2 regions of the Peribacillus sp. TH14 genome follow, and region 2 is predicted to be linked to the other one. Evidence: predicted binding sites of a transcription regulator. Region 2 holds the regulator's gene; the other holds the start of a gene.

Region 1 (16,139 bases), 5.1 Mb from region 2:
CGAAAAAGATGAAGAAGAAGGTGGAAAACACCATTATCGCAAAATTGATTTCCAACGTGCAAAGGAAAGCATAATCCAACTAGACAAACTCATTGATGAGGAACAAAGAAAAAGGCTATCATCCTGAAAATATACGGTGATAGCTTTTTTTGTGATTAAAAACAGGAGTTCTATATGGAGTATGAAAGGGTTACTACTCAAGAGGGTGTTTTTTTCGCAATTAATCGACTTCTTTCAAAATAGCTTTATACACTGCCTCTTTATCGAAATCAAATTCACCCATTCCAAAAACTTTGACGACACGATTTTCAACATCGAGCAAATAGGTTGCGGTAGTATGGACAAATTCGCCGGTTCCTGAATCTCGAAAAAGAAAATCAAATTGGTCAGTTAGCTTTTTGGTATCTTCGGGTGAACCTCGTAATATCTCCCAGCCATCCGTTTTATTTACTTCAAAGGTATTTGCATACGCATCTATTTTTTCAGCTGAATCCTTTTCCGGATTAAAAGTGATAGTTAAAAACTCCACTTTACTTCCAAAAATATTTTTCTTAACTAATTGATCTCGAATATTTTGCATTTGAAATGTGGTATTTGGACATAAATCTGGACAATCAATATACATAAACTCCAATAGCCGGACTTTAGGTTCTAATTCAGAGAAGCTGAATGTTTCACCCTCTTGTGTTTTCATCACTATATCATCTGGAAAATACATTTTTGACTGACGGTATTCTGTAAAATAAAAGATACCTGATCCAATGCCCATCACTAATAAAATTGTAAAAATAATATAAATTTTTTTCATCTTTGTTGGTCACCCCAAGTCTTTATAATTATCTATCTTCACTATACAGGACTGAATTCTAAACAATGGAATGAAAACGGGCGAAATGATGAAGATTATTTGAACATTTATTGTCATTATATGATATGGAGACGGAAATACGGTTCTAACCTGTCCATTTTGGATTAAACTATAAGAGGTAGGTTAGATTTAAAGGAGGGTCGTAATGGTTAGGAAATGGGCAGGAAGAGCAGTTCTTTTATATATACTTTTTGTAGCAGTGATGTATTGGTATATTTTCTATGGGGCAGATACCTCTATTCCCCAAGTATTACGTGGTACTGCAGCAGATCCTGCAACATTTCTGAATGCAAGGGAACTAAAGCTTAGCGAAGAGTATTCAGGGTTGCGGAATTTTCTTTTTTTCGTTTCGACTCCATATGAATGGCTAATGTATTTTTTTGTTTTATTATTTGGGTTTTCAAAAGCATTTGAAAAATCGGCTTTGGGGACCTCTAAATGGAAAGTGATCCAAACAGGTATTTATTTATTTTGGCTTTCGGTGGTTTCTTATCTAGCGCTGTTTCCAATCAGTTTCATTGGTTACAGGATGAGTAAAAGTTACCATATCAGTACCCAGAGTTTCTCTTCGTGGATGAAGGATGAAGTCATCGATTTTTGGGTGAACTTTGGGATGATGTTCATCATCGTTTCAGTTTTATATTGGTTAATGAAGAAAAGTGTGAAGAAGTGGTGGCTCTACGCTTGGTTGTTGTCGATTCCATTTTCATTGTTCCTGATGTTTTTACAGCCTGTATTGATTGATCCGCTGTATAATGAATTTTATCCACTGAAAAATAAAGAATTAGAAACGGAAATATTGGCACTTGCCGCACAGGCAGAAATTCCGGCGGAACATGTATATGAAGTAAATATGGCAGAAAAGACAAATGCCTTGAATGCATATGTAACTGGAATAGGTTCGAACTCAAGAATTGTTCTTTGGGATACGATCTTGAACAAACTAGAAGAAGATGAAATACTTTTTATCATGGCACATGAAATGGCTCATTATGTTGAAAAGCATATATATATTGGTATAGCAGGTTATTTAGGAATGACTTTAGTTGGTTTGTGGCTGACATCGAAAATCATGAATTACTTTATTAGACGTTGGGGCCACATGTTAAAAATACATTCGGTTGATAGCATCTCTTCACTTCCATTATTTCTCTTAATTACGGCTGTATTACTGTTTGCCTCCAGTCCGCTTTCCAATTATGTTTCCAGATATCAAGAAACAAGGGCTGACCGTTATGCTATTGAAATGACTGGTGATAAAGAATCGGCAATCACAACGTTCCAGGAACTCACGAGGGCGGGGTTGAGTCAGGTGAATCCCCCATTACTAGTTAAATGGCTGCGTTATTCCCATCCAACGATGCTTGAGCGGATTTCTACTGTTGAAAATGATGATACAAAGGATTATTGAAAGCCAGCTGAAAATCAGCTGGCTTTTTTACTTGCCTTATTTCGGGGAAAGTGGAAGTTTGTAGTTTGTTTTCAGAAAAAACTTTTAATTTATAAATCTTAGGTTCTCTACTATAATAAATTAAATTCCCAGTTGGTTTATAAGGAGATCAGTTATGTATAATGTACTTTTCATCATTATAGGCTCAGTGCTTGTTGCATTAGCCTACAATCTATTTTTGATTCCTCATTTAATTTTGAGCAGCGGACTTAGTGGGCTTGCGATTATGTTAGGAATCATTACCCCAGTTAACACAGGGATATTGAATTTCCTGTTAAATCTGCCACTGTTGATTCTGGGATATATAAAATTAGGAAGACGTTTTATCACATATACGATATTATCAGTTGTCGTAATATCTGTCAGTTTGTATATCATTCCGATTCATGGAGTGTCCACTGAACCAATTCTGTCTTCTTTATTTGGAGGAATCATTTCGGGGGTTGGTATCGGTATCATCTTCCGTGCTTCAGGATCTTCCGGCGGATTTGATATCATTGCAATGCTTTTGGCTAAGAAAAGCGACTTTCCACTTGGTTCATTACTATCGGTGATGAATGCAGTTGTGGTTGTTATCTCAGGGTTCATCTTTGGTTGGGATGCCGCATTATATACATTGATTTCAATATATGCAGCAGGAAAAGTGATCGATACAATTCATTCTAATCACATTAAATTAACATTAATGATTGTTACGAAACAGAGTGACGAATTGAAAGAGAAGCTTCTTACCAACTTATATCGGGGAATTACTGTCATGGATGGTGAAGGTGCATACTCCGGAGAAAAGAGTAAAGTTATGATGACCGTCATTACTCGTTATCAATTAACCGATGTAAAAGCTATGATAAAAGAAGTGGATCCGAATGCTTTTGTAAATATAACTGAAACAGCCGAGGTCATGGGGATGTTTCATAAAGAATGATAAAGAAATAGAAAAGCCTCCCGACATTTGGGGAGGCTTTTTGATTATTTAGCTATTTTTAATCAAACATTTTTAATTTCCAAACTGTTTTAGCAAAATGTTCATTTCAGAACTTAGTTTTAGGAATAAAGGTTTGTCTTTAGTATCTAACGCTTCATCAATTTGTTTCGCAAGGATATTCTTTTTGGTATTAAGGACGGATTCTAGAATAATCATATCAATTAACATTTCCTGAACTACAGCATCGTTTTTCATTTCGCTCATTGATAAGGACTTCACTGACTCTGAATAAGATTTTTCATTTTTCAAAGTAACCACCCCTGACCCTTTTTATTAGTATATGGATTTAAGTGGATAAAATCAACAGAAAATTTAAAATATTTGGAAATGTGTCGTTTAGATGACGAAATGACCACGTTTAAAAAGAATTTTTAATTTTTTGTGAACTTGCTTATAACCTATTCTAATTGTGCTATTATAGTGAGGAATTTAACACATATTAACTAACTGTCCTATATTCTATAGCCATATGAGGTATTAGGGAGGGGGACAGGGTAAAAGGTTTGATCGAAATCTTAGCTGTTTTCTCAGTAGAGGGAAAATAATAACCAAATGCTGAAAGTTACACTTTTTAATGCAGTGAGGAAGAGGTGGTTGTAAGTTGAAGGAAAGTTGTCAGGGAATTATCGAAGAATATGAAATCACTCCCTATACTTTAATGGTAATGCCAATCAATTATGGAAGTAAAATATACGCCCAAATCGTTGAATTGGAGGACGAGTTCATTTCCCCTTTCAAACCTTTGGAAATTGTCAAGAAAAGCTGTGAGTACTTTGGATCGAGTTATGAGGGACGAAAGGATGGAACGAAACAGCTTATAAATATCACTCATAAAGCACCGATCGCGATTGACCCAACTAGTTCAATTTTCTTCTTTCCGACTACATCTCCCTTACGTCCTCAATGCATCTGGTTATCTCATGAGCATGTGGTATCCTATGATCGCGTAGATTCAAAACATACAAAGGTTACATTCCGAAATAAACAAACCATCGATATAGAAGTATCATGCAGTTCTTTTGAAAACCAGCTGCATCGGACATCTTTTTTAAAAACTAAACTAATTCAAAGGATTGAGGAAACAAAGAGGAAGTCTTTCTATTTGTTCACCGATGCAAATGGGGGAAAAGCTTCAGAGATGATGTCAAAGTATAATCCACGCTAGCTAATTATGTTAAGCAAAGCATTTGCAAGAAGTGTTGATTTGTATCAATCATGTTATTAAAACCTCAAAAAGCGAACTTCCTAAGAGGAGGTTCGCCTATTCTAATTTAAGCAGGTATATAAACTGCCCTAAATTAAAAACCTGCCTTACAAAACTGTAAGACAGGCGTCATTTAGATAGATGTGCCGTAATAAGTATATCTCCTATAATGAAATCAATGGAAAGATATATTTTACAATGATATGAAAAATCCATCAACCTTTTCGCTGAATCAGGAATTGAGCATCCTTTTATATGCATTCGATTGTGGAAAACATCATAACCTTTTTGACATTTCATTAGTATTAATATATAATGAATGACAGTCATTCATTCACGAAGGAGGTTCATAATATGGCAAGCAGTCCTGATGGAAAATATGAAAAAATTTTAAAGGCCGCCATTGATGTCATCCCTGAAAAAGGCCTTGATAAGACTTCCATTTCAGATATCGTAAAAAAGGCTGGAGTGGCACAAGGTACTTTTTATTTATATTTCTCTTCAAAAAAGGCTTTAATACCAGCTATTGCAGATAACCTTCTTACCATTACTTTAGAAGGAATTAAGGAAAAGATTCAAACGGAAGAAAACTTTTGGGACGTCTTGGAAGTTGTGATTGATGAAACCTTTAACGTAACAGATGCACATAAAGATGTTATTGTCCTTTGTTATTCCGGGCTTGCTATAGATTATTCAATGGAGAAATGGGAATCGATATATCAGCCTTATTATTCTTGGCTTGAGGATATAATAGATAATGCCATTAAAAATAACCAGATAATCAGTGACATTAATGTTAAATGGACGGCTAGAATGATTATAAACCTTATTGAAAATTCAGCTGAACGATTTTTTATAAGTCATGAGCAAGATGATACCCTCGAAGTATTTAAGGGTGAGATATTTAACTTTTTAAAAAGAGCGTTATTTAGAACATAAATAAGTTATTGGATCTTTTCCAATACTTTTTATTTCATTAAAAATGACTGACATTCATTCAGTAAGAGAGGTGATTAATATGAGTTGGTTATTAGTGCTTGTTGCTGGTATTTTAGAAGTAGTTTGGGCATCAGGACTTAAGTATGCAGATTCCTTTTTAGATTGGGTAATCACCTTTCTTTTAATTGCAGTAAGTTTCATTTTACTCATTCGTTCTTATAAAACGATTCCTGTAGCCGCGGCTTATACTGTATTCGTAGGAATTGGAACTGTAGGCACATATATCGCGGGGGTATTTTTAGGTGAATCTTACTCTTTTGGACAAATTTTCTTTCTAATGATTCTTTTATCAGGAATTATCGGAATGAAGACATTCACTAAAAAAGATAATGAGAAAACAAGAGGTGAGCATTAATGGCTTGGGGATTATTATTAATAGCTGGTCTTGAGGAAGTCATTGCTACGATTGCAATGAAATACATGGATGGTACAAGAAAAAAATGGCCTATATACGTGATGACGATCGGCTTTTTACTCTCATTTTACTGTCTTTCTAAAGCTATGCAAGTACTTTCTGCTGGAGTTGCTTATGGAGTATGGACTGGCATTGGTAGTGTAGGAATCACTTTAGTCGGTATATTATGGTTTAAAGAACGATTTGTTTTTTCTCAATTTATATCACTTGGTCTTATTTTAATAGGGGTCATTGGTTTAAAGATGACATCATCGTAATAACAATTGAAAATAAAGTGAAAAACGTCATTGGAATAGAATGACAAACAAGAGGTGATAATATAGCTAGGTTCTATTTTTTATTAGAGGAATGTTAGAGATTGGCATTTTATAAGTAAAGAAGAAATGATAAAAACGGCATGGGTCATGTTAATAATGGCAATATTAGCATAAATTGGCGGTGTGATTTCATTGAAACTTACAGATGGCTTTACAAAATTTAACCAACGATTTCTTGTCTTTTTTCGCCGGAATTAGCTTTTATTTATTATCTGTGGCCATACAAACTCTTCCTGTAGGATAGGCTTATGCCATCTGGACTGGTATTGGTTCAGATGGCATAAGCGTTTTGAGTGGAATGCTTTTTTTCAAAAAAATAAAAAATATTAAACGAATTATACTTATTAGTGGTATAGGCATCAGTATAATGGATGTCAATTGTTTCATGATATTAAAGAAAATGATTTTGTTATACTTATAATTTAGTACTCTTTTATTTTTTAAGAGGATTTGTTCGAAATGGTGGCGTTGTAAAACTACCTTGCGAAATTCACGATTGCATGACGAGTCCTTTCATACACCAAGATGCTGTTTGAATCTGATATTCATTTTAAATGGGGGATATTTATATGCCCCCATTTAAAATGAATATTTGGTAAGGGGTATAAAGAGAGGGACATCCCTTTCCAAACAATACGTATATACTTCGTTTATCTGCCATTTTAATATCTCTTATACTTATGTTGTTAGTTGTTAACAATAGGGGACTTGTGAGACATCGTAGACAGAAGATGACCAATCTTTTTTTCAAGAGACCCACCATACGATCAAAACATGCCCTTTTTGAAAAAATCCAGTCAGAAATGCTTCTTTATAACGCACCAGATGGATTTACATAGTTATGGAATAAAGGTGTTAATCCTTTAAATCTTCTGGAGTCATTTTCTTTAACAATATTGTTATTATCATGGAGAACCTTTTTAACCATAATTAAGGTGTTTATATTGACTAAAAGTTATGAAGCAATTGGAGTGAGTGATATACAGATACTTCTTCTGAAGAGTTTGAGCCTATAACACTATTTTTCCAAGAAAAATATAGCCAACAGCGTTCCATTAACCCCTTATATATCTCTCTACGAATTTCTTTGAATGTAAATATTCACATTCATATATAGGAATAAACAACCCCTAGTAAGTGCATGAAGTTTCTGAAATGAATAATAAAACCTTTTCAGATAAAGGGAGGAGATCCTTTTAAATAATGTGAAAAAAGTAGCCCATCATTTAAATTATTATAACTTTCAATAGGCGGTTTTAAACAAATACATCCCCTAAACTTCCTTGGATCGTTGACTTCTTTCGAAAAAGTAATTACACAATAAGTCTTCGGTTTTGTTGCGAAGGCGAGGATTGAAATAATTATGATGTTCCTCGTATCCTTTATATAAAAAACAATACATCGTAAAGGATTCATCGCGTTTAATTTCACTTACCTTAATATTCTCCTTGCGCAAATAGCGCCGCACCTCGGCAAGCTCTTCCTGAACGGCTTTTAAAACATGTTCCACTAGTTCTGAATAGGGCCTTTTTAATTTAAACGGACTTATTTCGATGACCTTGAGATCCCGGTTTAAGACTGTAATCACCATAGGAAGGTAGATGGCTTTTTCAATCATATTTCGGTCATCCTCTGGAATACGGGTCATCATGACCGCTCCTTTCTAAAAAAGCAGGTTTCCATATTAATATGTATGCTTCGTAAAAATAAGAACATATGTTCCATAATCCATCTTAATGGATTATCAGTTGATATGCAAGCGGTTTGTTGGAATGATGAAATTTTTGTTAATAAGATTATGTTTTCCTGAGATAGGGAAAGTATGATTATATATGGATAATAATTCTTGCAATTTTTCAGAGGAAAGTGATATATCTAAAATAGAACAGCTTTTTAATAAGTTTATGCTGCTTTAATAGTCGGCATGTCGAGGGAGATAATTATGGACTTGGATACTATACGTGAGTGGTTTACACTTGATAATATATCGGCACTTATTCAGCAATATCGCTCATTCGGTCCAATCCCGGGAATTTTGCTACCGATGCTGGAAGCTTTTTTGCCCTTTTTACCCTTAGTAGTGTTTGTACTCGCTAACGCAACGGCTTTTGGTCTCTGGTGGGGTTTTTTATTTTCTTGGATTGGGGCGGTAGCGGGAGCATTTCTGATCTTTTTAGTTATTAGAAGATATGGTCAAATGAGGCTTTTTCGACTTTTGCAGAAACATAAACAGGTGCAAAGGCTAATGGTTTGGGTAGAAAATCATGGATTCGGACCGCTGTTTATACTGCTCTGCTTCCCTTTTACACCATCGGCTATTGTGAACATAGTGGCGGGTCTTTCAAAGGTCAGCCCGTTGCAATATGGACTAGCTGTCATAGGAGGGAAAGCGGTGATGATCTTTACGATTAGCTTCGTAGGTTATGATCTTGTATCGCTTATTCATAAGCCTGTGCGTACAATCATCATAGGTATTGTCATTTTTATCTTATGGTATGTAGGAAAAAGACTGGAAGTCCGGCTAAATAAAAGCATGAAGAGAGAAGAAGGGAAATAAGTATTAGAATATAAATGCAGCAGTAGGGGTTGAAATAGATGGAAAAAACAAACAGAAATTCTTTATCCGACTGGGTAAAAGCAGCCATGATTGCTTTTGTTATTTACATCTTAATCCGTACATTTTTCTTTTCAAGCTATGATGTTGAAGGGGAGTCGATGCAGCCGACACTTGAAGAAGGTAACAAACTTGTTGTGAATAAAATTAATTATCAAATCAGGGATATCAGCCGATTTGACATAATTGTTTTTCATGCGAATTCACACGAAGATTATGTTAAACGAGTTATAGGGATTGCAGGTGACCGTATTCGTTACAAGGATGATTGGCTTTATGTAAATGGTGAGAAAGTGAATGAGCCTTATCTTGAGAAGTTTAAGGAGGGGTTCCCGGGGCAGAACTTTACGGGTGATTTTACATTAAAAGAAATCACTGATACGACCACTGTCCCAGATGGCAAGCTGTTTGTCATGGGGGATAATCGTCTTGAAAGTGCGGACAGCCGCCACTTTGGTTACATACCAGTTGAAAATGTAGTTGGTAAAGTTGATGTGCGATATTGGCCAATCAAAGAATTTAATTTGCAGTTTAAAGGTGAATGATTGCGGAAGCCCGAAATTATTGAGGGCTTTTTCTTTTGATTAAAACACGAACGTACGATTGGTATTTTTATTAAGGAAACGGTAAAATAATAGGAAACAAATCGTAACTGGAAACAGAAACCAGGTCAAAAAGACGGCAGTATTTCTGGTATGATAGATCTAGATATTATGTTGTATAAGGGGGAAAAAGATGTCACTACGTTTTTTACTAGGAAGATCGGGTGCAGGGAAAACTTCGAATGTTTTGGACGAAATTCGCTCCAGATTGGATAAGGACCCCGAAGGCAATCCAATAATTTACCTCGTTCCTGATCAGATGACGTTTCTATCGGAATATAAATTAATTAAAACGCCAGGCCTCGCTGGAATGATACGGACACAGGTATTCAGTTTTAGTAGGCTAGCTTGGCGCGTTCTGCAGGAAACTGGAGGAATGAGCCGTCTTCATTTGGACAGTGTTGGCGTTAATATGTTGATACGAAAGATTATGGATGATAAAAAAGAAGATTTGAAAATGTTTCGCCGATCTGCTGATAAGCAGGGATTCATTGCTCAAATGGAACAAATACTGGCTGAATTCAAGCAATATTGCATCCAACCGGATGACATTCAAAACTATTTGACCGAAACATCACCGGGAGGCAATGGAATTCAGGATAAACTACATGACCTTGAACTGGTTTATCAGGCTTTTGAGGATGAAATGATTGGAAAATATTTAGATTCTGAAGACTATTTTACTTTACTTATAGAAAAAATGTCAGAGTCTTCATATATAAGAGACGCGGATATATACATCGATGGTTTTTACAGTTTGACACCACAGGAATTATTGATTGTAGAAGAAATGATGAAGCTGTGCAAGAGTGTAACAATTGCGTTGACATTAGATCAGCCCTACAGACAATATGCGCCTGATGATCTGCAGCTTTTCAGGCAAACAGGGAATCTGTATCATCAGCTTTATCAAGCGGGATTAAGGGCTGGAATTCCAATAGCAGAAGATCGCATCCTAAACGGTACAGCAAGGTTTGGTGGGAGTCCGGGGCTGAATCATCTGGAAACCTATTTTGCCCAACGTCCTGCGCGAACTTTTGAGAACCCCTCTGAAGTAACGATTGCTCAGGCAGTTAACCGCAGGGCTGAAATTGAAGGGGTCGCCCGGAACATCTTGACACTTGTCAGACAAAAACAGCACCGCTTTCGGGATATTGCGATTTTAGTTCGCAATGGAGAAGCATACGAAGATATTTTACAAACAGTTTTTCGGGATTATCAAATTCCACTGTTCGTGGATTCAAAACGAACTATGCTCAATCATCCCCTGATTGAACTGATTCGATCGACATTGGAGATCATAAATGGCTATTGGCGTTATGAACCAGTATTTCGGGCAATCAAAACGGAGCTACTATTCCCGCTTCAAAAAAGCCACGACCGAATGCGTGAGCAGGTAGATAAGCTTGAAAATTATGTGCTTGCTCGTGGGATTAAAGGAGGTAAGTGGACTTCTAAAGATCGATGGACCTACCGCCGCTTCCGTGGACTAGAGCTCGAAGACCGAGCCCAAACGGATAAGGAAATGAAGCTTGAGCAGGAACTGAATGAGCTGAAGCAATTATTTACTGAGCCCATTTTGAAGCTCTCAAAACGAGTGAAAAAGTCTCAAAATGGTAGAGAAATATGCGAAGCCCTTTATCTATATCTTGAAGAATTACATGTACCGGAAAAATTGGAAAAGCTAAAGCTGGAGGCCGAAGAAGCAGGAGATTTGGTTTCAGCTAGAGAGCATGAACAATCGTGGAACGCAGTCGTCGACCTGCTAGATCAATTCGTCGAGCTGTTAAGCGAAGAAGAGCTTTCTATGAAACAGTTTGCGGTAATCATTGAAGCAGGTCTGGAATCCCTTGAATTTTCTTTAGTACCGCCGGCAATTGACCAAGTCCTTGTCGCTAATCTCGATCTATCTCGTCTTGATGATGTTAAGACAGCTTTTGTCATTGGTCTAAATGAAGGGGTCTTGCCAGGAAAAGCTGTATCTGATGGAGTATTTTCCGATAGTGATCGCGAAACGCTTTTGGCAAGTGGGCTTGACGTTGCCCCAAGCTCGAAGGTTCGCCTCTTGGATGAGGAGTTTACAGCGTATAAAGCATTTACTACACCGGCTGAAGCGCTCTATTTATCGTATCCGCTTGCCGATGAGGAAGGAAAAGCTCTCTTACCCTCTTCTTATTTAAAGAGGGTAAGGGACGTCCTGCCGCACGTTACCGATTCTTTTTATATGAACGACCCATCGGACCTGTCTGCTGAGGAGCAGGTGAAGTATGCCGCGAATTATGATGTGGCCCTGTCTTATCTGGCTGCCCAATTGCAGTTGAAAAAACGAAACTACCCCATCCATTCACTCTGGTGGGATGTATACAATACCATTATTGAAGATGAAATGGTTGGTCCCGCAGCAGCTAAGGTATTATCGAGTCTTTTTTACCAAAATAAAACGAAGAAATTATCTGAAGAAACAAGTAAGCAATTATATGGTGAAAGCATTCTTACAAGTGTATCGCGGATGGAAATGTTTAATAGCTGCCCGTTTTCCCATTACGCTGCTCATGGTTTGAAATTAAGGGAAAGGCAGATTTTTCGTCTGGATGCACCGGATATTGGTGAAATGTTCCATGGAGCGCTAAAAATGATTTCGGATTATTTAAAGGAAAATGATATTCCTTGGTCTTCATTGACAAAAGAGCAATGCTTGGAATTGGCTAGAAACGCAGTGGAAAGGCTTGCTCCAAAGCTTCAAAATCAGATTTTGTTAAGTACGAACCGACATCATTATTTGCGAAGGAAATTGGAACATGTAATTGGTCGGGCATCAATCGTCTTAAGTGAACATGCCAAGGTGAGCGGATTTGCTCCAATAGGATTGGAACTTGGCTTCGGGAAAAATGGAGAGCTGCCGCCACTTTCATTCACACTGAAAAACGGGACGGAAATGGAATTAATTGGGCGGATTGATCGTGTTGATAAATCGGAAGAAGGTGAGGGTGTCTATTTGCGAGTGCTCGATTATAAATCGAGTGAAAAGGAGCTAAACATGAGTGAAGTGTACTATGGACTTGCTCTGCAAATGCTGACATATCTCGATATCGTCGTTACCCACTCCCATTCACTTATCGGCAAAGAAGCGATTCCAGCTGGTGTTTTGTATTTTCATGTTCATAATCCGGTTGTTAAATCAAAGGGTATGCTCAGTTTGGATAAAATTGAGGAAGAAATCTATAAGAGCTTTAAAATGAATGGACTTGTATTAGATCATACAAATGTTATTCAGATGATGGATACATCGCTTGATATAGAGACTTCCAGTAAATCTGACATCATTCCAGCTGGATTTAAAAAGGATGGATCGCTTTTAGCAGCTTCCAAAGTTGCGAGTAGGGAAGAGTTTTCACTTTTGAATCATCACGTACGCCGGGTCTATCAGGAGGCTGGTGATCGAATGGTCGATGGTGACGTAGATATCACACCATATAAATTAAAGGAAAAAACCCCATGTACCTTCTGTTCGTTTAAATCAGTATGTCAATTCGATCAGTCTTTGGAGGAGAATCAATTTAGGAATTTAGCACAGAAGAAACAAAATGATGTTCTGGATTTATTAAGAGGGGAGGGTGAAAGATGAGTAAAACAATAATTCCTGCGCTTCCGGGTGACGTTACTTGGACGGAAGATCAATGGAAAGCGATTTGGGCAAAAAATCAGGACATTCTGGTTGCAGCGGCGGCAGGTTCAGGGAAAACTGCGGTGCTAGTCAATCGGATTATTCAAAAGGTTGTTTCAGAAGATGATCCGATTGATGTTGATGAACTCCTTGTTGTGACATTCACGAATGCTTCGGCTGCCGAGATGCGTCACAGGGTCAGCGAGGCATTAGAAAAAGCGATTAATGAAAATCCGCATTCACAGCATCTGCGTAAGCAGTTGAGCTTGATTAATCGAGCTTCGATCTCCACGCTTCACTCCTTTTGTTTAGAGGTGATTAGGAAGTATTATTATCTGACGGAAATCGACCCAGGCTTTCGAATTGCGGACTCTACAGAGGCACAGTTACTACGTGATGAAGTAATGGAAGTGCTTTTCGAAGAGCAGTATGGTCAGAGTGATAATGAAGAGTTCTTTAATTTGGTTGATGCTTTTACAAGTGATCGAAACGACGATGCACTTCAGAATATAGTCCGATCTCTCTATGATTTTTCGCGATCGAATCCAGATCCAAATCAATGGCTAAATAGTGCCGCTGCCATGTATGATCTGGCTGATGATGCAGGAATAGACGATCTTACATTTATCGAGTCCTTGAAATTCGATATTGGTTTGCAGTTGGATACAGCCAAGGATTTATTGGAGCGCTCCCTCGAACTGACAAAGGTACCAGGGGGGCCAGCACCAAGGGCAGAGAATTATTTAGCTGACCTTGCTCTTGTTGCCAAATTATCGGGAGTTAAAGATCACTCTTGGAACGCTCTTTATGAAGAAATTCAAAACGTGAAGTTTGGTACGGCAAAACGATGCACGGGAGCAGACTTTATCAAAGATATTGCGGATGAGGCTACCAAATATCGTGATAAGGCAAAGAAAATTATAAAATCGTTGCAGGAAGAGTTATTTTCTCGTAAACCCGAAAGTTATCTACGTGATATAAGAGAACTGAAGGGATATGTCGATACCCTGGTTATGCTCGTTAAACAGTTTGACGAAAGATTCTTCGCCGCAAAAGCGGAAAAAAACTTGGTCGATTTCGCTGATTTGGAGCATTACTGTCTTCAAATCTTGACAGAGGAAACCGTAGATGGTGAACGAAAGCCATCAGCAGCCGCTATTGAATATCGGAAACAGTTTAAAGAGGTACTTGTCGATGAATATCAGGATACCAATCTAGTTCAGGAATCAATTTTAAAACTGGTGACGGCAGATGGAGAATATAGTGGAAATCTGTTTATGGTGGGCGATGTCAAACAGTCGATATACCGTTTCAGGCTTGCGGAACCGAATCTTTTCCTTGGAAAGTACACACGCTTTACCCATGATGGGAACGAATCAGGTCTGAGGATCGATTTAAACCGGAATTTCCGGAGCCGAAAGGAAGTTCTCGATGGAACGAACTTCTTATTTCAACAGCTGATGGGGATTACAGTCGGTGAGATTAAATATGATGAGGACGCCCAGTTGAAAAAAGGAGCGCCGTATCCCGAAGACAAACCAAACCCTATTGAACTCCATTTAATTGATGGAGCAGAATCCCATTCAGAAACAGAAGAGTCGGAAATCGGATTCGAGGCCGAGGAACTTGAAAAGGCGCAACTCGAAGCAAGATTGATGGCCAAGCTCATTAAAAAGACTATAAACGAAAAGCATCAGATATATGATATGAAAACCCAACAATACCGTTCTGCGACTTATCGTGATATGGTCATTCTCCTTCGTTCTATGCCATGGGCACCGCAAATTATGGAAGAATTTAAGAAGCAGGGGATTCCTGTTTATGCTAACTTGTCATCAGGGTATTTTGAGGCGACAGAAGTAGCAATCATGATTTCCTTATTAAAAGTGATTGATAATCCCCAGCAGGATATTCCTTTGGCTTCCGTTCTGCGTTCACCTATCGTCGGGATGGATGAAGAAGAAATGTCGCAGGTCCGTTTATTCCATACAGGTAGCTATTATGAAGCATTAGCTGATTTTTACAGAAAGAGTGACTCAGATGAGCATCCTGGGCTTTATGAAAAAGCTTCATCATTTTATAAAAAGCTAGTAAAATGGCGAAAGCTTCCCAGGCAGGAGGCATTGTCCGACTTAATCTGGTTGCTGTATCGTGAAACTCAGTTCTATGATTTTGCAGGAGGAATGCCGGGTGGCAAACAGCGTCAGGCCAATTTAAGGGCATTGTACGACAGGGCAAGGCAATATGAAGCGAGTTCATTCCGTGGTCTGTTTCGTTTTCTGCGTTTCATTGATAGAATGCAGGAACGTGGAGATGATTTAGGGGCAGCTCGGGCTTTAGGTGAACAGGAAGATGTAGTCCGCCTGATGACGATTCACTCCTCAAAGGGTCTGGAGTTTCCGATTGTGTTTATTGCCGGACTTTCTAAACAATTCAATATGATGGATTTACGAAAGCCTTATTTACTGGATAAGGATTATGGTTTTGCGGCTAAGTATGTGAATTCTGAATTACGGATAACGTATCCATCTCTTCCACAGTTGGCTTTTAAGAAGAAGAAGCAGCTTGAATTAATTGCAGAGGAGATGCGTGTCCTCTATGTTGCGCTTACAAGGGCTAAGGAAAAGCTGTATTTAATTTCCAGTATCAGTGATGCAGAAAAAATGCAGCATAATTGGGCAAGTAATGCGACACACGGTGATTGGTTATTAAAGGACTATGTACGAGCTGGTGCAAAAAGCTATCTTGATTGGATCGGTCCATCCCTTGTCCGTCATCGAGACTTTCAGGGGGCAGCTGGTCTTGGCTGGGAAATGGAGTCACATCCATCAAATTGGTCCATCTCTGTCATTCCTAGTGAAGAGCTGGCAGTTCTGGATGATGAAGAGGCACTCGCACAAGAGCAATTACTAGAGCATGTTCAGAAGTCAGAGAAGGTCGAAATGGTTTCCGAGTTTTCTCAGGATATCAAGGAACAGCTTAAATGGGAGTACCCAGAACATGAGGCTTCCGTGCATCGTT
Region 2 (16,139 bases):
TCAAAGAAGATCATCTCTCTCTAATTGTAAAAGAGTGGCCATAGTAAATCCATGGATGTATTATTATTCCGAAATAAGCATTCTTTGCAAAATTAAACTACATGTCTGAACACGTAGCATAGGTGTTCTTTCTATTTCTCAGCCCCGTGGGTTTATTTCAACTTGTAGATGATGCCTATATGCTCAAACAATTCGGAAAGAAAGCATCCAAAAACCTTTTAAACGGTTAGATTATTCTTTCCTGCCTCTTATTAAAACAAAAGATTCACAAAAGAATGGATTGGGTACAATATGAACAGAACTGTTAAGCGTAGTATAAATTGCCCAAAATAATATTTTGAAGCATCAGGAGGAAGTTTATATGATTAATGAAAAAGTGGCTTTGATATTAGAAGATAAAATTAACGTTATTAAAAGTGGTGAAAAATCCATTTATTTAGTAGGCCCTATCAAATTACCCGTTAACTTAGAAGGCGAAACAACCATATTCCAATGGTATTGCTGGTTACGTTGTGAGAATATGGCAGGTCATTTTTGTGATGACGGCTCTTATAATACGGAAAAGATCATTGAAACTTTGGCCTCTTCCAATTTAGCGGAAATGCAGCAATCCAGTGTGTTACTGTATGGAGATTTTCAGCATTCTGCCGATGCCCTTATCCGTATGCATAGTATTTGCCATACTGGCGATATTTTTGGCAGCAAACGGTGTGATTGTGGATTTCAATTAAAGCAGGCTATGAAAATGATTGCGGCTCAAGGAACCGGTGCTTTATTTTATTTAGCGAATCACGAAGGAAGAGGCATCGGCTTATTTAGTAAAGCCATGGCTTATGTTCTGCAAGAAAATGGATTGGATACGGTGGAAGCGAACTTGGAGCTTGGGTTTGTTGATGATGCTCGTAACTATGATGACGCCATTCGAGTGTTAAAAAAACTGCGGTCCAATTCAGTGACTCTTATCACCAACAATCCGAGAAAATTAGCAGCCCTTCAAAAGTCAGGTGCCAATGTTGCAGGGAGAGTTCCGTTATGGGGAGATATCTCCGAGTATAATGAAAAGTATTTAGAAACTAAAGTCGTACGTTCCGGTCATTTAAAAGATGTATATCTAAATGAGTGACTGATTTTTATATGAAATTGGCTGTACTAATGAATGGCAAAACCGTTTCAAATCCCCTTGATGTATATGTCATTGTGATTGTTTACCGAATTGTTGGAATCAGAGTCTAGCAATGAAGACCGTACTTAATATTTCTCGTGCAAAGATCGATAATGGGATTGGAATCAGTCCCATAAAAATTGTAGCAAATCGTGAAAATTCAGAGATTCCTTGTCATTATTATCTTTATTAAAAATGGGATTGCCGACCAAATTGTTGAAACTGCAACTGTCCCAAAGACAGCAGCGTTTCTTCTGTTAGCGAGATGTTTTGAAAAACGATTGAGGCATTCATCCCAATCAAGGCTGCAATGATACCAATGGGTAATTACAAGGAAACCCGCATACATTCTTGCTTTCTTAGCCTTACCATCATCTTGTGTTGAAGCTATTGCCTGGATAATATTTTTGAGTTGCAAAGATGAAATCGATATTAGCTATAGTCCAAATAAGGAACTAGCTTTCTTCAGTGTGAATGGCAGGGTTGCAGGCGAGACTTCCCCCCTGACTAGAGGTTTAAGACCGTGTTTTTTCATTTTGCGGATTAATGTCTTATAGTAACGCCCAATACCTTGCAGCCTTGCGAATACTCCCTTCCCGCTGAATCATGCTCTCATTTAGCTTTTTCTCCACAGACTTAAATAAGTTTCTTTGGGCATCTCATTTTTTAAGAATTTTGATAGACTGACAACCGTATGTTGTTTTGCTAGGCAACTTGAGTGTAAATACAGTTGATGAAATTTGGATTATTTTAGGATTAACTAATTTTAAATTGAGACTGAAAGCATGAAATGCAACCTGTAACTCCCCCTAAAGTGAAATGGTTACACTTATAGGTTTACTTTCATCAGTTAGTAGACATCCCTTGCATGAGGTTGGCTTAACAATGGTTGCTCCTTCATTAATAATAATTTTCAGTTTCTTAAAAGTTGTATCACTATCTCCATTTACATTGTCTAAAGCCACATGAGACACCCCTGTGTAGGATAAAAAATAAATATTAGTGGTATCACTATCATCGAATTATTCCTTCTTGATCCTTTCGTATTTAATTAAGATTAGGACTGATCAAAACCATTCTTTCCTTGCCCTTTACCATTAACTAAGATAAATGTTTCTCGTACATTCTCTGACCGCAAACCTTTAATCTCCATTGACCTCAGTCCACAGCCTACTAGTATGGCTTTGTTTCTAGTTTCCAGATAGTTTTTTTATAGAAAGAGGCCTCCATCGTCGCCTCCATTTCTTTAGCAGTGAAACCCTTCAACAATTTCCGTGGTACTTTTGGAGCTTCAACCTTTGTCGCAACGTTTACCTTTATATATTCCTCTCGCTCACACCAACTCAAAAATGCCTTAATCATCTTAAACATAGAAACGATACTTTGAGGTTGTAACCTGCTTTTTGTTTCACCCTTATATATGCCTTTAAGTCATGAGTAGTTATACTTTCTAATTCAGTAATAGCTCTTTTACAGGAAATTCTTCAACTGTTTAATTTCTTGCTTTTTGTTCTTCAAGATTTTCTCGGTAAACCCTTTCTTGGCATAATCCACGAACAACACAAAAAAACCCCTCTCTCTGATTTAGTTTCAGTCAGAGAAAGAGGTTTCGAATTAGTCTGATAAAAGATAAAGCAAAAACAATAGCCATTTATGATGAAAGTTTCACTCTATAAGGTAGTTTATGATTTGCTTATCTTATAATTGCTATCAATCAATTGATAAACCCTAAAGTTAAAGGTTTACTTTGTTTGTTGTTTATTCATGGCGCTCATCATTTGATTAATTTTCTTTTGGGATGGTTTCATACCCATTTGCATCATCATCATTTTCAACATTTGTTCGTTAATTGGCGGATTTTTCTTTAAGTAATCCATCATGTATTTACGAGCGATGAAAAATCCCAGCACTACTCCAGCAATCAATGCCAGTACGCCAACTAGAATGTAAACCCACATACTATTTCCTCCTTCATGTTGTCTAACATCAGTGTACTAGACCAAAGGTTATTATACAATACCCGCTACTGAAAAGTCCCCCATTTAGACAAATTTTCTTTCTTTTATCGGTTTTAACCAACCATATTTTTCGTGTTCAAAATCAATGGCCAGAAAACTCGCTTCGTATTTGCGAATACATTCAAAGAATGCTGTCTCCGCTTCATAGTCTCCATCAGCTTTAAGGGTAATAGAATCATCATGGATGGTTAATACTGCTTTGCTTGATCCACTCGTTTTTTCTAGATAGTATTTTCCATTCTGAGACCAAAAATTCATCTTTTTTTGCAAACGCTGTTCAATGGCTACCTGCAATTGGATAATAGGGACTGTCTTGGTGACAAATTCGATTTGTTTTTGCAAAATACTCTTCAGTCTGCCCCTTGCTTGAATATACTCCAAAAACAAATTGAAAAATAGCTTTTCTCTTCCATAATAATGATGGGCAAATTCATCTTCGATTAAAAAATTTGATAGGTTCTCATTAGCCAATGCCTCCTAGCATTCCTATTTTGGAAACCAGAACATTTTTATTTTTCGATAACCCGCCATTATTTTCTATATTATAATGGCTACTCCCCTTTAATTGACATATTTAAACGAAAATTATTTATTCTTATTATATATTGACAAACCAACAAGATATGTTGTTTGCTGGAGAAATATTTTTCTTTTTTTGTCGAATAGAAGATTTACCGTAAATAATGGGCACTTTCAACATGCTTTAAGAAGATTCGATAAAAAAACTGACACCAAACTAGTTTGGTGTCAGTTCCGAATTTTATTTAAGCATTTCTTTCACACGAGCAACTACATTTTCTACAGTGAATCCGAACTCTTGCATGATCTTACCACCTGGTGCAGAGGCACCGAAATGATTAATTGCCAAGATTTCGCCTTCATCGCCAGTATAACGATCCCAACCAAACGGTGAAGCCACTTCGATTGCTAGACGTTTCTTAACAGCCGGGTTGATTACACTTTGTTTATATTCTTTAGATTGAGTTTCGAAACGATCCCATGATGGCATGCTGATAACAGAAACTTCAATTCCTTCTGATGCTAATGCTTTCTGTGCTTCAACAGCCAGGTTTACTTCAGAGCCAGTCGCAAGAAGTAATGCATCCGCTTCATCTTTATTAGAAGCAGATATAATGTAAGCCCCTTTTGAAACACCTTCATAAGCAGTTTCAGAAGTGTTTTTTATCGTTGGCAATCCTTGACGTGTTAGAACAAGGGCAGTCGGTTTGTTAGTTGACTCCATCGCCACTTTCCAAGCTGCTGCTGTTTCATTACCATCAGCCGGACGGATTACCCCAAGGTTCGGCATTGCCCGCAATGAAGCTAATTGTTCAATAGGCTCATGTGTCGGTCCGTCTTCCCCTACAGCAATACTGTCATGAGTAAATACATACGTAACAGGAAGACCCATCAATGCTGCCATACGTATAGCTGGGCGTAAATAATCAGAGAATACGAAGAAAGTTCCGCCATACACTTTTAAACCACCATGAAGGGTCATCCCATTCAAAGCTGCTCCCATAGCGAATTCACGAACACCGAACCAAATGTTACGTCCACTATAATTACCCGGTAATAGATCTGTCTCACCTTTAATGGCTGTATTATTAGATCCGGCTAAATCTGCTGAACCACCAATAAAGCTAGGAACCTTTTTGGCAATCGCATTTAGGACTTCTCCACTTGAAGCTCGGGAAGCTAATGTTTTTCCTTCTTCGTAGACCGGAATTTCCTGGTCCCACTCCAGAGGTAATTCACCTTTTATAGCCAGCACTAATTGTTCAGCTAACTCAGGATGTGCTTCTTTGTAATTTTTAAACAGTTCGTTCCAAGCTTCTTCTTTTTTACTGCCTGCTTCGACGCAAGCTTCATTAAAGTGGGAGTACACTTCTTCAGGAACATAGAAATCCTCTTCAAATGTCCATTTGTATGCTTCCTTAGTCAGTTTCAACTCATCTGCACCAAGCGGCGCACCATGAACAGCAGACTTACCAGAACGGTTTGGTGAACCATAACCGATTACGGTTTTCACTTCTATTAATGTTGGACGTGCATCGTCAGTCTTTGCTTCTTCAATTGCCTTCGCAATTTCCTGAAGATCGTTTCCATCTTCTACGCGCAGATATTGCCAGCCATACGATTTGAAACGGTTAGCTACACTTTCACTAAATGATTGGCTTAAATCGCCGTCAAGTGAAATATCGTTTGAATCATATAAAACAACAAGTCTTCCAAGCTGAAGATGTCCAGCTAATGAAGCGGCTTCTGCAGATACGCCTTCCATTAAATCTCCATCTCCACAAATGCTATATGTATAATGATCAACCACATTATAAGAATCACGGTTGTAACTTTCAGCCAAGTGACGTTCTGCCATCGCCATCCCTACTGCCATTGCAATCCCTTGTCCTAGTGGTCCTGTGGTCGCATCAACTCCAGCTGTATGACCGAACTCCGGATGTCCAGGAGTTTTGCTACCCCATTGGCGGAAATTCTTCAAATCATCGATGGATAAGCCATACCCTGACAAATGAAGAAGGCTGTATAACAGCATAGATCCATGACCAGCAGAAAGAACAAAACGGTCTCTATTAAACCAATCAGGGTTTTTAGGGTTATGATTCATATATTCAGTCCAAAGTTTATACGCCATCGGGGCTGCACCCATTGGCATTCCCGGATGACCAGAATTAGCCTTTTCAATTGCATCAATCGATAATGTACGAATTGTATTGATAGAAAGTGCATCTAATTTATCTAACATATTGTAAAACATCCCTTCCTGTAATGTACCTCTTTATATTATAGTGACCTGCTTAATATCACAACTAAAATCACTAAATCCTTCCCCAATATTTCAATTTTCTAGTAACTAGAGAAGTCCACTATTTAGGTTAAGCTAAAAAGGAGAATACATACATGAATGCATTCTCCTTTTAATTCTAAAGACCATAAGAAGGCCCGCCAATGAAAAGTTCCATCAGATAGCCCCATTCATTAATGTAAGTTTCTTTTTTCCTTTATATTTTTAATTTTTTGAGGTGTGACATCATTTCCTTCCGGATCAACAACTTTCACATTTTCCAGCGTATCGGACATAGAACGTCTGAATGTTTCCAAGTACTCACTTCTCAATTGGGTTTGCTCTTTAGACTCAACTTCTGTTAAGCCTTCTGCCTTAGCCTTTTTAGAAAGTTCATTAATACGGGCTAGTTTTTCTTTTGATAGCATAATTTCGCTCCTTCTAATGTACGGATATTGACATCGTATTAAAAAAAAAGCGAAATTACAAGTTCTATGATTGACTTTCAGGTGTATTCTGTTGATATTCAAGAAAGCGCCTGTGAACTGTAGCTTTGGATACATTATAGCCAAAGCCCCTTAACGTGGCTGCGATTTCTGCAAACGTCAATCCATTTACCCGAAGTTTAACAATTTCTTCAATAGGTATCTCCTTACGGTCTCTTCCAGTAGAATTACTCTGGTTTTGAAGGTTTTTTTGAGGGCGATATCCCTTTTCCACTGCTCGTAACATCCCGCGTTTAATTTTTAAATTATGTAGTTTCCTTTGATATTCTTCTACAATGCCGACTATTTGGATAACCATAGCATCTGAATCCGATAGCTCAAGTTCCCCATCATGGGAAAGTGTATAGATTTTAACGCCTTCTTTAAGAACAACATGAAACAGAGCAATTTTTGCATTTCCTCTGCCTAGTCTCGTTTCGTCTTGAATTAATAGAACTTCAGCCTCTTTAGTTTTAAATAGATCCAGCATGTCAAAAATACCATCACGGTTTAATTCGTAACCGCTTGCTTGCTCTTTTATAATAGATACTACATCCATATCCATTTTCTCAGCCAATTTGACTAATTCATCTTCCTGCCTAGCTAACGATGTTTCCTGCGACTCTTTTTCCGTACTTACTCTACAATAAATTACTGCTTTCATAATACCCTACCTTTACTACTTACTGCTGACTGGCCAAATTCTGAACAAGCTTTTCACTTTTAACCGGAATGACGATGACTTGACCAGGTTTAATTGAATCTGCACTGACTTCGTTGTGCTCTTCTATCCAACCAATGAATTCTTTTTTTGTCAAATCAGCTTCTTCATATTTTTCTGCAATCTCCCATAAGGTATCACCTTCATTTACTTCTATTGAAAGAAAATTATTTTTTTGATTTTTGTCTAATGTGCAGGAGAATAAAATTGAAAAGATAAATACTGATCCCGCTAATAGAATCGTATAAATATAATTTTTGTACAACTTTTTCATAAATATCCCTCCAAGGCGAATGTTCGTTCGTATCTTATACCCAGATTATAGTACGAACGTTTGTTTCAGTCAACAACAAAATTCGAACTTATGTTTGTATAGAAATAGGGGCCATGCTATAATAAAGCAAAGAACTTTGGAGAAGAGGTGCACATATGACTAAACTATCAAAACGGCAGCAAGATATTCTTGATTTCATTAAAGAAGAGGTTCGCCAAAAAGGGTATCCACCTTCCGTAAGAGAGATTGGCGAAGCAGTGGGACTTGCATCAAGTTCAACGGTACATGGACATTTATCTCGTTTGGAAAGTAAAGGACTAATCAGACGTGATCCTACTAAGCCGAGGGCCATTGAAATCTTAAACATAGAGGAAGCCAACACTATACCTAAGACTAATGTCGTTAACGTGCCGTTGCTTGGGAAAGTAACAGCAGGCATGCCGATAACCGCCATTGAGAACATAGAAGAATACTTCCCACTTCCCGAAAGTATGGTTCCTCATGATGATCATGTATTCATGCTCGAAATCATGGGAGAAAGTATGATTGAAGCAGGAATTCATGATGGGGATTATGTCATCGTGAAACAACAGAGCAATGCCAATAATGGAGATATCGTAGTAGCCATGACTGAAGATGATGAAGCCACGGTAAAACGATTCTTTAAGGAACCGGATTACATACGGCTTCAGCCTGAAAATTCAAATATGGAACCAATTATTTTAAGAGGTGTCACGATACTTGGAAAAGTAATAGGCCTGTATAGACAAATACACTAAAAGCGCTAACTGCGCTTTTTTTGTTTGTCTAATTTATGTCCCATATTCCATCAATATGCATATGGAAGACTATGTTTTTGTGAATTTTTTATTTTTTAGTAGAAATCGTTTTTAATAGGAGTATCTACTTTTTCTCTTTAATCTATCAAGCGATCTTTGACTTCATATTTCAGTTAACAGTACCTATGTATTAAAAAGGCAAAATACCTCGTTTCGATCTTTCAGTACGGATGAAAGTGCTTAAGGAAAGTTTTTACTCATAAAACCAAATCTTGCTCCCTACTCATTTTTTTACTGCTCTCCTACTTCTACTGTAGTTAAACGTTTAATAACTGTCCAAAAGGTGTATCGGGCAATCTTTAAATCTTTAAGAGTAAAGACGGTGAAAAAGGATGATTTATGAGATAATTGAACGTTCTGTAGGTGAACTAGCTCAAGTAAACGGGGAAAGGAAAGACTGTCCAGAAACTCACTTCCGAAAAATACTCAAGTCGGAGACGTATTGACTTTTGAAGGTATTACTATCGAGGTATCCTAGGAAGAACAATATAAATAAAGAAAAGAAATGGATGGTTTAATGGAAGAACTTTGGGATGACTTACATCAAAAAAAACTTTGAATCCACCATTATGTAATGGATTCAAAGTTTTTTATTTTGAACCATGAAAAACCCTCAAACCAAGTCAAATCAAGAGCATTTAAACATTCCTCTTAATCGGTCTAAATCTTAAGGTATAAATACTTTATTGATGGTAAAAATTAATTAAATAAACCTTCCTTTACTTTCTCGTGAAAGTGGTGTTATTATTTGGATTTCCCAACCATCCATACAAACTTTTGGGATGCAGTAATAGCCATCCCAACTATCATAATCTTGACTCAAATTTTGAAGATCATGTTTCATATCCCTCCAAAATTCATACCTACAATTGCTATAGTTCTAGGATTAATCATTTCCATTTTCATTAGCCATCGTCATCACTTTGTAGCAGGCATTTTCATGGGCTGGTTCTATGGTTACGCAAGCATAGGCAATTATGCTGCGCTCAAAACTGCCATTTTGTCATATAGAGATTCTAATCAAAATAAGGATTAAGTAAACAGCGGTTTGCAGCTTTTTCTGCAGATGCAAATATTCTTAAACCTTATTCTCCTTTTGAATTCAAGTTTAAGCTACATAGTTAATTCCTAAAAATACACACATCGAATTGTTTTATTAACAAATTTTCCTAAGTAGAAATCTTTAAATAAAATAAAGAGAGCCTTATTGCTTCTGCATAACGCTCTTCTCCCTGTATCCCCTAAACAAGATGCCCTCTCAATAAAGAGAGGGCTATTTCCTAATTTTTTTATTCTATTTTTCAATATAGACTGAGCGAATCAAAGTACGAGTTCTTTCAGTACCATCTATATTTTTTTCTTTTACATCAATCGTTATATTATAAACACCTGATTTAGGCACTTCTGGAAAGGCACCCGAAAAATTCTCTGTATCAATTTCTTTTATTGAGCTATTTTTAGCAATTTCATTTCCATCTTCATCAATAAGATGAACAGTAAAGGTGGTGCTAGTTGACTTATATTTATTTTTCATCGGAGTCTTTATTAAGAATTTTGCATCCTTTTGTTTTACTTTCCCGGACATACTTAATGTAATGGGATCCATTTCATTAAATTGTGCTGTTAACAGGAATGCATCTTTTGGTGACTTAGTCTTCATTCGTACCTTCCAGTTTCCAACTTCAAGGCTATTTCTTTTAAATGTTTGGATAGTTGCACCAGAAAAAAAGGATGATTTATTCTCAGTAGAGATTACTTGTAAGGAGGGTAAATATGTTTGATCAGATGGAGAAATTAATTCCACCTCTACATCATCTGAGGCTGTGTATATCGTTACATTACCAGAGGTTGGTTCATTAACATTGAAGGTTTGCTCGATCCAGGCATGTTGTTGCAGCATTCCTCCATGAACTGTTTGAGAAATATCAGTTTTAATAATCTCATCTTGAACTTGTTGTGTTGACTTAGTATTTAAACTTGGAACTCCAGCAATTGAATCACTTCTTAAGTATGGTTCAATTCTTGAAAAGACAGCAGAACCTATGCGTATGTTGTCGTGATCTAAGTTTGGATCAGTAAACAAATGGAAAGCATAAGGTAATTTTGCACTCCATACATTTACTAGACCATCATTTTCTCCATAAGAAGATAAATATTGTCCTCCCATTGATAAAGCGGAAAGAGCTGGACCTCTATTCATTCCTGTAGCGGTGTAATACTTATTTTTTCGAGAGTTTACATGGTTATCTGTGACTGAACGAAATTCTGCCATTTTTCCTACTTGCAAAGAGTATGTTCCATCATCTTTTTGACCAAGCAACGAACCCAGCCAACCCGCATACCAGCTATAAACTAAATCAGCTAAGTTAGAACCATGATGAGGAGAAGCCAGAGTTATAACCCTTCCAACATAAAGATGTGCTCCATAGTGAACAAGGGCTGCTTGAGTGTCTGGCCCTCCCTTACTATGAGCTATAATATTAACTTTTCTTCCCCCAAAATGGTTACTGATATCAGCAAGTTTTGATGCTAAAAGCCTACCATTAGTATATTGGCTTACTGAACCATTTCCAGCCGCATCATAGAGCTGAACAAAAACAGTTTGGTAACCCGCTTCATATGCTTTTGTATACATATCATTTACACCATGATATTCCGTTTCTCCGTACCAGCTAGTTGAACTCCCATTTTTTCCTTGAACAAATACGATTGGTGGTTTATTTACATCTAGATTAGGTGGGATATCTCCTAGAAACCAATCCCCTGGTGTGAAAGTTTCAGATGGCGGCTTTAATTTCCCTGCCGAGGTAATGTTTGGCTTAACCATAACTAATATTGTTGAAATGAGGACTAGAAAAACGATATATTTAATTAAATTTCTTTTCAATTATTTTCTCCTCCTAGACCTTTTTTTGTATTTTCCGAATATCCAAAACCTCCTTTTCTCATTTTACAAGTCTTTATTAAGTCTATATTTGTGCTTTAGCAATCTATTACCTGCAATCTTTCTAAAAATGAGTGAAAAAAACTAGAGATGCTTCAACAATGTAGAGATAAAGTATGACTAGTATATCTATATCTTATTAATAAACATAGGTCCATCTCATTCAAGAGGTACTCTCATAAATAAAATCTCTAAAATCTGTAGCAGGTGCACTTCGGCCAATTTTTGGTTCAAAAAAAGTTTACAACATTTTTATCGGCATCAGGATGGGAAAACAAAAAGCCAACATTATAAAATGTCGACTCAATCAATACAACACTTAACATTATTCAGCTATAAAGGTAAAGGTCGGCATAGGTTTTATTTCGGTGCTACTTATAGCCGCTTCTAAAAAATTCATTTCCGATTTGATAAGTGTATTTAATCTTACTTTTGTTACATGTTATAGAATTAATCAATACAACCCCACAATAAGAAAGCCAACAATATTTATGCTGACTTTATCATTTTTCATATTAAACTTATCAAAGCTCTAGTTTAATGATAGCTAATTAGCCTCATGTATCATATTACCATCCATATAGCTGAAGATATGAACCCCTTCTTTTTCCAATAATACTGGCAGGTAGTGAGGTATTTTCTCTGGAATTCCAAGGTTTTGAGGGTCGAGTATCCAGTCAATTGACTTCCAATCTAAAATACCTTCTCGCATTTTCTTTGGTGTCTCATATACATGACTGCTATCTAACTCACCTAAAAAAACATGAAGCCCCTCGATTACACCCTCTGCAGTTTCCCATGTTATTGTACCTTGTGAGAAAAAATCTTCTAAGTGTATACCAGTTTCTTCCTCTAATTCACGCAGAGCAGTTTCCTCTGGTGATTCTCCTCTTTCAATTTTCCCTCCCACACCGTTCCAAACCCCCATAATTGGCGCTTTTTCTCTATTAAGCATGAGCAATTTACTCCCTTGCTTAATAAAACAAACTGTATATTTGAACGACCTCATAATCCAACACCTCTAATAGAATATATTACTTTAAATTATTAATTAGATTATTCTTAAATCACTGCATTATCAGCTTACTAACTTGTGGCATCATCCCATTATCGAACAAAAAAGCCAACAATAATTGGATTGACCTATACTGATTCTTATTTTGTTCTTCTAGTTAGATCGTATATTTGCCTATTTTCAGAATAAGATTTCTTCATAAAAAAGCCATTTGTTTTGTATTTTCCCCAAAGTCTTTTTTTCACAACTTCAACTTTTCTTTTGCTTAGGAGTAGTGAATTCCCGATAGTATAGAAGTTTTCTATGATTTGTCGAATTAATTCCCATACAAAGTATAGGGTGACAGCATCTCAACTTCAAATATAGCACACAACTATTGAACAGAAGCAGATAGGAACAATTAGTAAAGAACCTGCGCTAGAGAATTTAACATTTTTATACTTATTTATGTACTTATTACCTTCTTCGATATTACTTTATTAGGTAAATATCTCCCTGGACAGTTACAATTGCACATCCGAATGTATCCAAAAGATTAAAGTACAATTTCTTAGAGAAAATTATTAAATTGAAATTAGTGTATTATTATCGATATTTGACATGAAATTCAGGATGATTTGTCTTTCTATAAGGAACAAGCCCTATCTCCTACAAAGGAAAGAGAGCTCAAATATTTTTATTAATCTTATTTGCAATTTCTTCGATTGCGCCAATTGCTCCTAGTCTTAGTGTACTAAATAATTCATTTCATAGATTTAATTAAATCCTTTCTTTTCGATAACTCATGTTGCCTTCCAAAAACAAATAGATTGTCTTTCTGGGTTTGATCCAAGAGTTCTTTTTTTATCAGCAGTTTTAAATAAAAAACGTAAACTTCACTAAGGTAACTATCTAGGTTTACTTTCAATACAACTTCACCTGTGGATGGATCCATTACAATTGAATCACCCAATAAAATTCCATGGCCATAATAATCAATGCCTGCATGTTCTGGTTGCGCTTTAAAGCTAAGAAAACCTATCTTTAGAGTCTGAGAAATTTTTGGATGTTTGATTTCTTTAGGCACTTAACTCGCCTCCTTTATACTCGTATTTCACACCAACAACAGGTAAATTAATTTCTGTGATAAGCTCTTCTTTTCTTTTGTCAAGTGTTTGTCTACGATTTGAAAACTAAACGAGATACTTTGCGCAAGAGTTATCCTGGCCCTTACCTCTAAAGGGGTACCCCAACATTTCGTGAATTGCTAATTAATATATAGAAAGTTGAAGCTGGTTTCTCTTACACTATGCACTTTTACTGAAATTCTTTGTTGATTCTCGTCCAAAAAAAGAAAAAATCTTCAAATTCCAGTAACGGGTTCGGTTTTGAGGTGCAAAAAAAAGAAATTTATTCTTCTTTACATAAGACTTGAGGGCTCAACTTATTAGTTTATATCCTTTACTTGCTAAAGGAATTGTTGCTCTGCCTGTTCCACAGGCTAAATCAATTATAGGACGGTTTTTGAAGCCCATTTCAAAAGATATGAAAGGTCTTCAATGTATGGTTCATTTTCCTTTTCTGTACAACACTTTGCGTATGTTTTGAGCTTTTAGTTGGTGGGTTCCCTTCTCGGAATGCAAACGGGGATTTATAGGGGAATAAACGAACTAGAAGAATCAGTTTTTTGTTTCCAACAAAAAAGACTGTCGAGACATTTTCGACAGTCCGATGGACTATATTTTAGTGGTGAACCTTTATTTGTGAAGGTTACCCTTGGGATTCTACGAACTCTTTTACCATAGGCGGACGGTGGTCTTTCCAAGGTCGAGCCTCTTCGATTTGGCGAGCAAGCTTAAGGAGAGTGGCCTCTTCCCCAAATCGACCAGCAAACTGCATACCGATAGGTAAACCATTATGACTCCAAGCAAGCGGAAGCGAGATAGCTGGTTGTCCGGTGGTGTTAAAAACATTTGTGAATGGAGCGTAAGTAAAGATCTGCTCCGTCCATTGTTCTGCACTTACTCCTGGGGCATTGGCATTAAGTTGACCCAAAAGAAGAGGTGGTTGTCCCGTGGTAGGAGTTAGTAAAACATCATAGTCTTTAAAAAAATCTCCGATTGTTCTTGACACCATATTCATAATATCCAAAGCTTGCAACAATTCGACAGCTGTCATCGATTTTCCATGCTGATAGCAAGCCCAGCTTGTAGCTTCTAAATTCTCCTCGGATGGATTTTTCCCCAGAAACTGGGCCACGTTATCCATCATATTTGCCAGATTACTTGTCCATAGTCGAACTGTTGCCAGCATGTGCTGTTCGTTATTAATGTATGGAGTAGTTTCCACTACTTCATGTCCCAGTTCTTCACAAAGTCTCACAGTCTCATATAAAGCTTTATTACATTCTGGATTAACAGGTACACCGGAAAGTGGTTTGTCTGTCCAAGCAATTCGAAGACGTTGAGGTGGTGTAGAGAGTTCCTTAAGATAAGGAGTGGTAGGGCGTTCAGCCCAAGCATAGCAGCCTAGATCTGGGCCTGATACAGCATCAAGTAGTGCTGCCGTATCTCTCATGGTTCGTGTGAGCGCAAATTCAATACCAAGTCCACAAAGCACCTCTCCCATATCCGGACCAGTTGGTATACGACCTCGTGTAGGTTTTAACCCAATGAGTCCATTGCAAGAGGCAGGAATTCGAATCGATCCACCACCGTCGTTGGCATGAGCAAGAGGTACAATTCCTGCCGCAACAGCTGCTCCCGATCCACCACTGGAACCTCCTGAACTCCTTTCATTATTCCAAGGGTTACGTGAAGGGCCATAGAGAACAGATTCAGTAGTCGCATTAAATGCAAATTCAGGTGTGGCTGTCGTCCCGATGGTTACAAAACCAGCTTTGCGGAAACGTGCCATTAATTCTGTGTCATGAGGGAGTACGAAGCCATCAGCTAGTTTACTCCCCATTCGGGAAGGGATGCCAGAGGCATGAAGAGCCATTTCCTTGATGAGAAAGGGAACCCCTTTGAACGGTCCATTTGGTAAAGCTTCCAGGTCACGTTTCGCGTTTTCCCTTTGAATACTAACTACAGCATTCAGCTTGGGATTTATTTCTTCTATAGCATGTAAGGCTGTTTTTATCAGCTCCTCAGGGGTGACTTCCTTACTTTTTACTAACTCTGCTAAACCAACACCATCATACTGAAGATACTCCGAAAACTTCATCAAAAATCCCTCCTGTTTTTTTAAAATATTATATATTTTCAGTATAATTAAGCGAGGTGAACTCGCCAATTACCTAAAAGGACCAAAAAAGGAGGAGAATGTACTACTTTTAGGTGAAATCGGTTGCAAAATTCAATATAATGGAGTTGGAATATTTTGATTTGTGTGGAGGGTATCAAAATGGAAAAGTTGTCTCGTAAAGATTATGAAGATATACATCGTGTCCTTCATGAAACCATGGTATCACCTGACATGTACCGAAGACAGGTTCTTCAAGCTTTATCCCTTACGTTTGGATATGACAAATCTATATTCTGGATATCAGAATCTAATGGACATTTGGTTGACCCAACAAACCATAATATTCACGACCATATTATAGATCTTTACTGTAGTCAGTACTACCAAATGGATATTTTATATCCAATGAATATTAAAGAAAAAATGAGATGCAAACAAGTTATTACCATAAATGATGTAATGAGCACTTTTAAATACGAGAAAAGCTTATACTATCAGTCCTTTATGAAGGAGTACGGATTTTATGACGAATTAGGCGTATATCTAGTCCATCAAGCAAAACTGTTAGGTGCAATCGGCCTTGTTCGATATGAGCACGAAGAGCCATTTAATGCGAAGGATACTTTTATATTAGAGATATTGGCTAAGTCCAT

What was found. The regulator LexA, encoded in region 2, represses DNA repair genes until DNA is damaged. The targets are predictions, from matches to a motif close to CGAACATATGTTCG.
Region 1: a site for LexA is predicted at 9,445-9,458, ahead of addB (helicase-exonuclease AddAB subunit AddB). Genes of this name have one in related genera too.

What each region holds. Positions count from the first base shown of each region.
Region 1 is NZ_JAEKEK010000001.1:684,121-700,259, reverse strand. It holds gene JFU50_RS03535 (HD domain-containing protein) at 1-127, shown strand, start outside; gene JFU50_RS03530 (SCO family protein) at 221-808, opposite strand; gene JFU50_RS03525 (M48 family metallopeptidase) at 1,014-2,279, shown strand; gene JFU50_RS03520 (YitT family protein) at 2,434-3,243, shown strand; gene JFU50_RS03515 (IDEAL domain-containing protein) at 3,316-3,552, opposite strand; gene JFU50_RS03510 (competence protein ComK) at 3,905-4,468, shown strand; gene JFU50_RS03505 (TetR family transcriptional regulator) at 4,862-5,446, shown strand; gene JFU50_RS03500 (DMT family transporter) at 5,526-5,861, shown strand; gene JFU50_RS03495 (DMT family transporter) at 5,861-6,178, shown strand; gene JFU50_RS31725 (hypothetical protein) at 6,528-6,659, shown strand; gene JFU50_RS03490 (hypothetical protein) at 7,512-7,886, opposite strand; gene JFU50_RS03485 (TVP38/TMEM64 family protein) at 8,181-8,795, shown strand; gene lepB (signal peptidase I) at 8,834-9,397, shown strand; gene addB (helicase-exonuclease AddAB subunit AddB) at 9,588-13,079, shown strand; gene addA (helicase-exonuclease AddAB subunit AddA) at 13,076-16,139, shown strand, end outside.
Region 2 is NZ_JAEKEK010000001.1:5,752,830-5,768,968, forward strand. It holds gene JFU50_RS27585 (GTP cyclohydrolase II) at 362-1,123, shown strand; gene JFU50_RS27590 (hypothetical protein) at 1,315-1,476, shown strand; gene JFU50_RS27595 (hypothetical protein) at 1,972-2,127, opposite strand; gene JFU50_RS27600 (hypothetical protein) at 2,336-2,533, opposite strand; gene JFU50_RS27605 (YneF family protein) at 2,905-3,120, opposite strand; gene sirA (sporulation inhibitor of replication protein SirA) at 3,205-3,651, opposite strand; gene tkt (transketolase) at 3,941-5,944, opposite strand; gene JFU50_RS27620 (DUF896 domain-containing protein) at 6,178-6,411, opposite strand; gene JFU50_RS27625 (YneB family resolvase-like protein) at 6,476-7,132, opposite strand; gene yneA (cell division suppressor protein YneA) at 7,152-7,463, opposite strand; gene lexA (transcriptional repressor LexA) at 7,619-8,242, shown strand; gene JFU50_RS27640 (hypothetical protein) at 9,051-9,338, shown strand; gene JFU50_RS27645 (esterase/lipase family protein) at 9,597-11,129, opposite strand; gene JFU50_RS27650 (NUDIX hydrolase) at 11,794-12,255, opposite strand; gene JFU50_RS27655 (hypothetical protein) at 13,004-13,327, opposite strand; gene JFU50_RS27660 (amidase) at 14,011-15,465, opposite strand; gene JFU50_RS27665 (LuxR C-terminal-related transcriptional regulator) at 15,646-16,139, shown strand, end outside.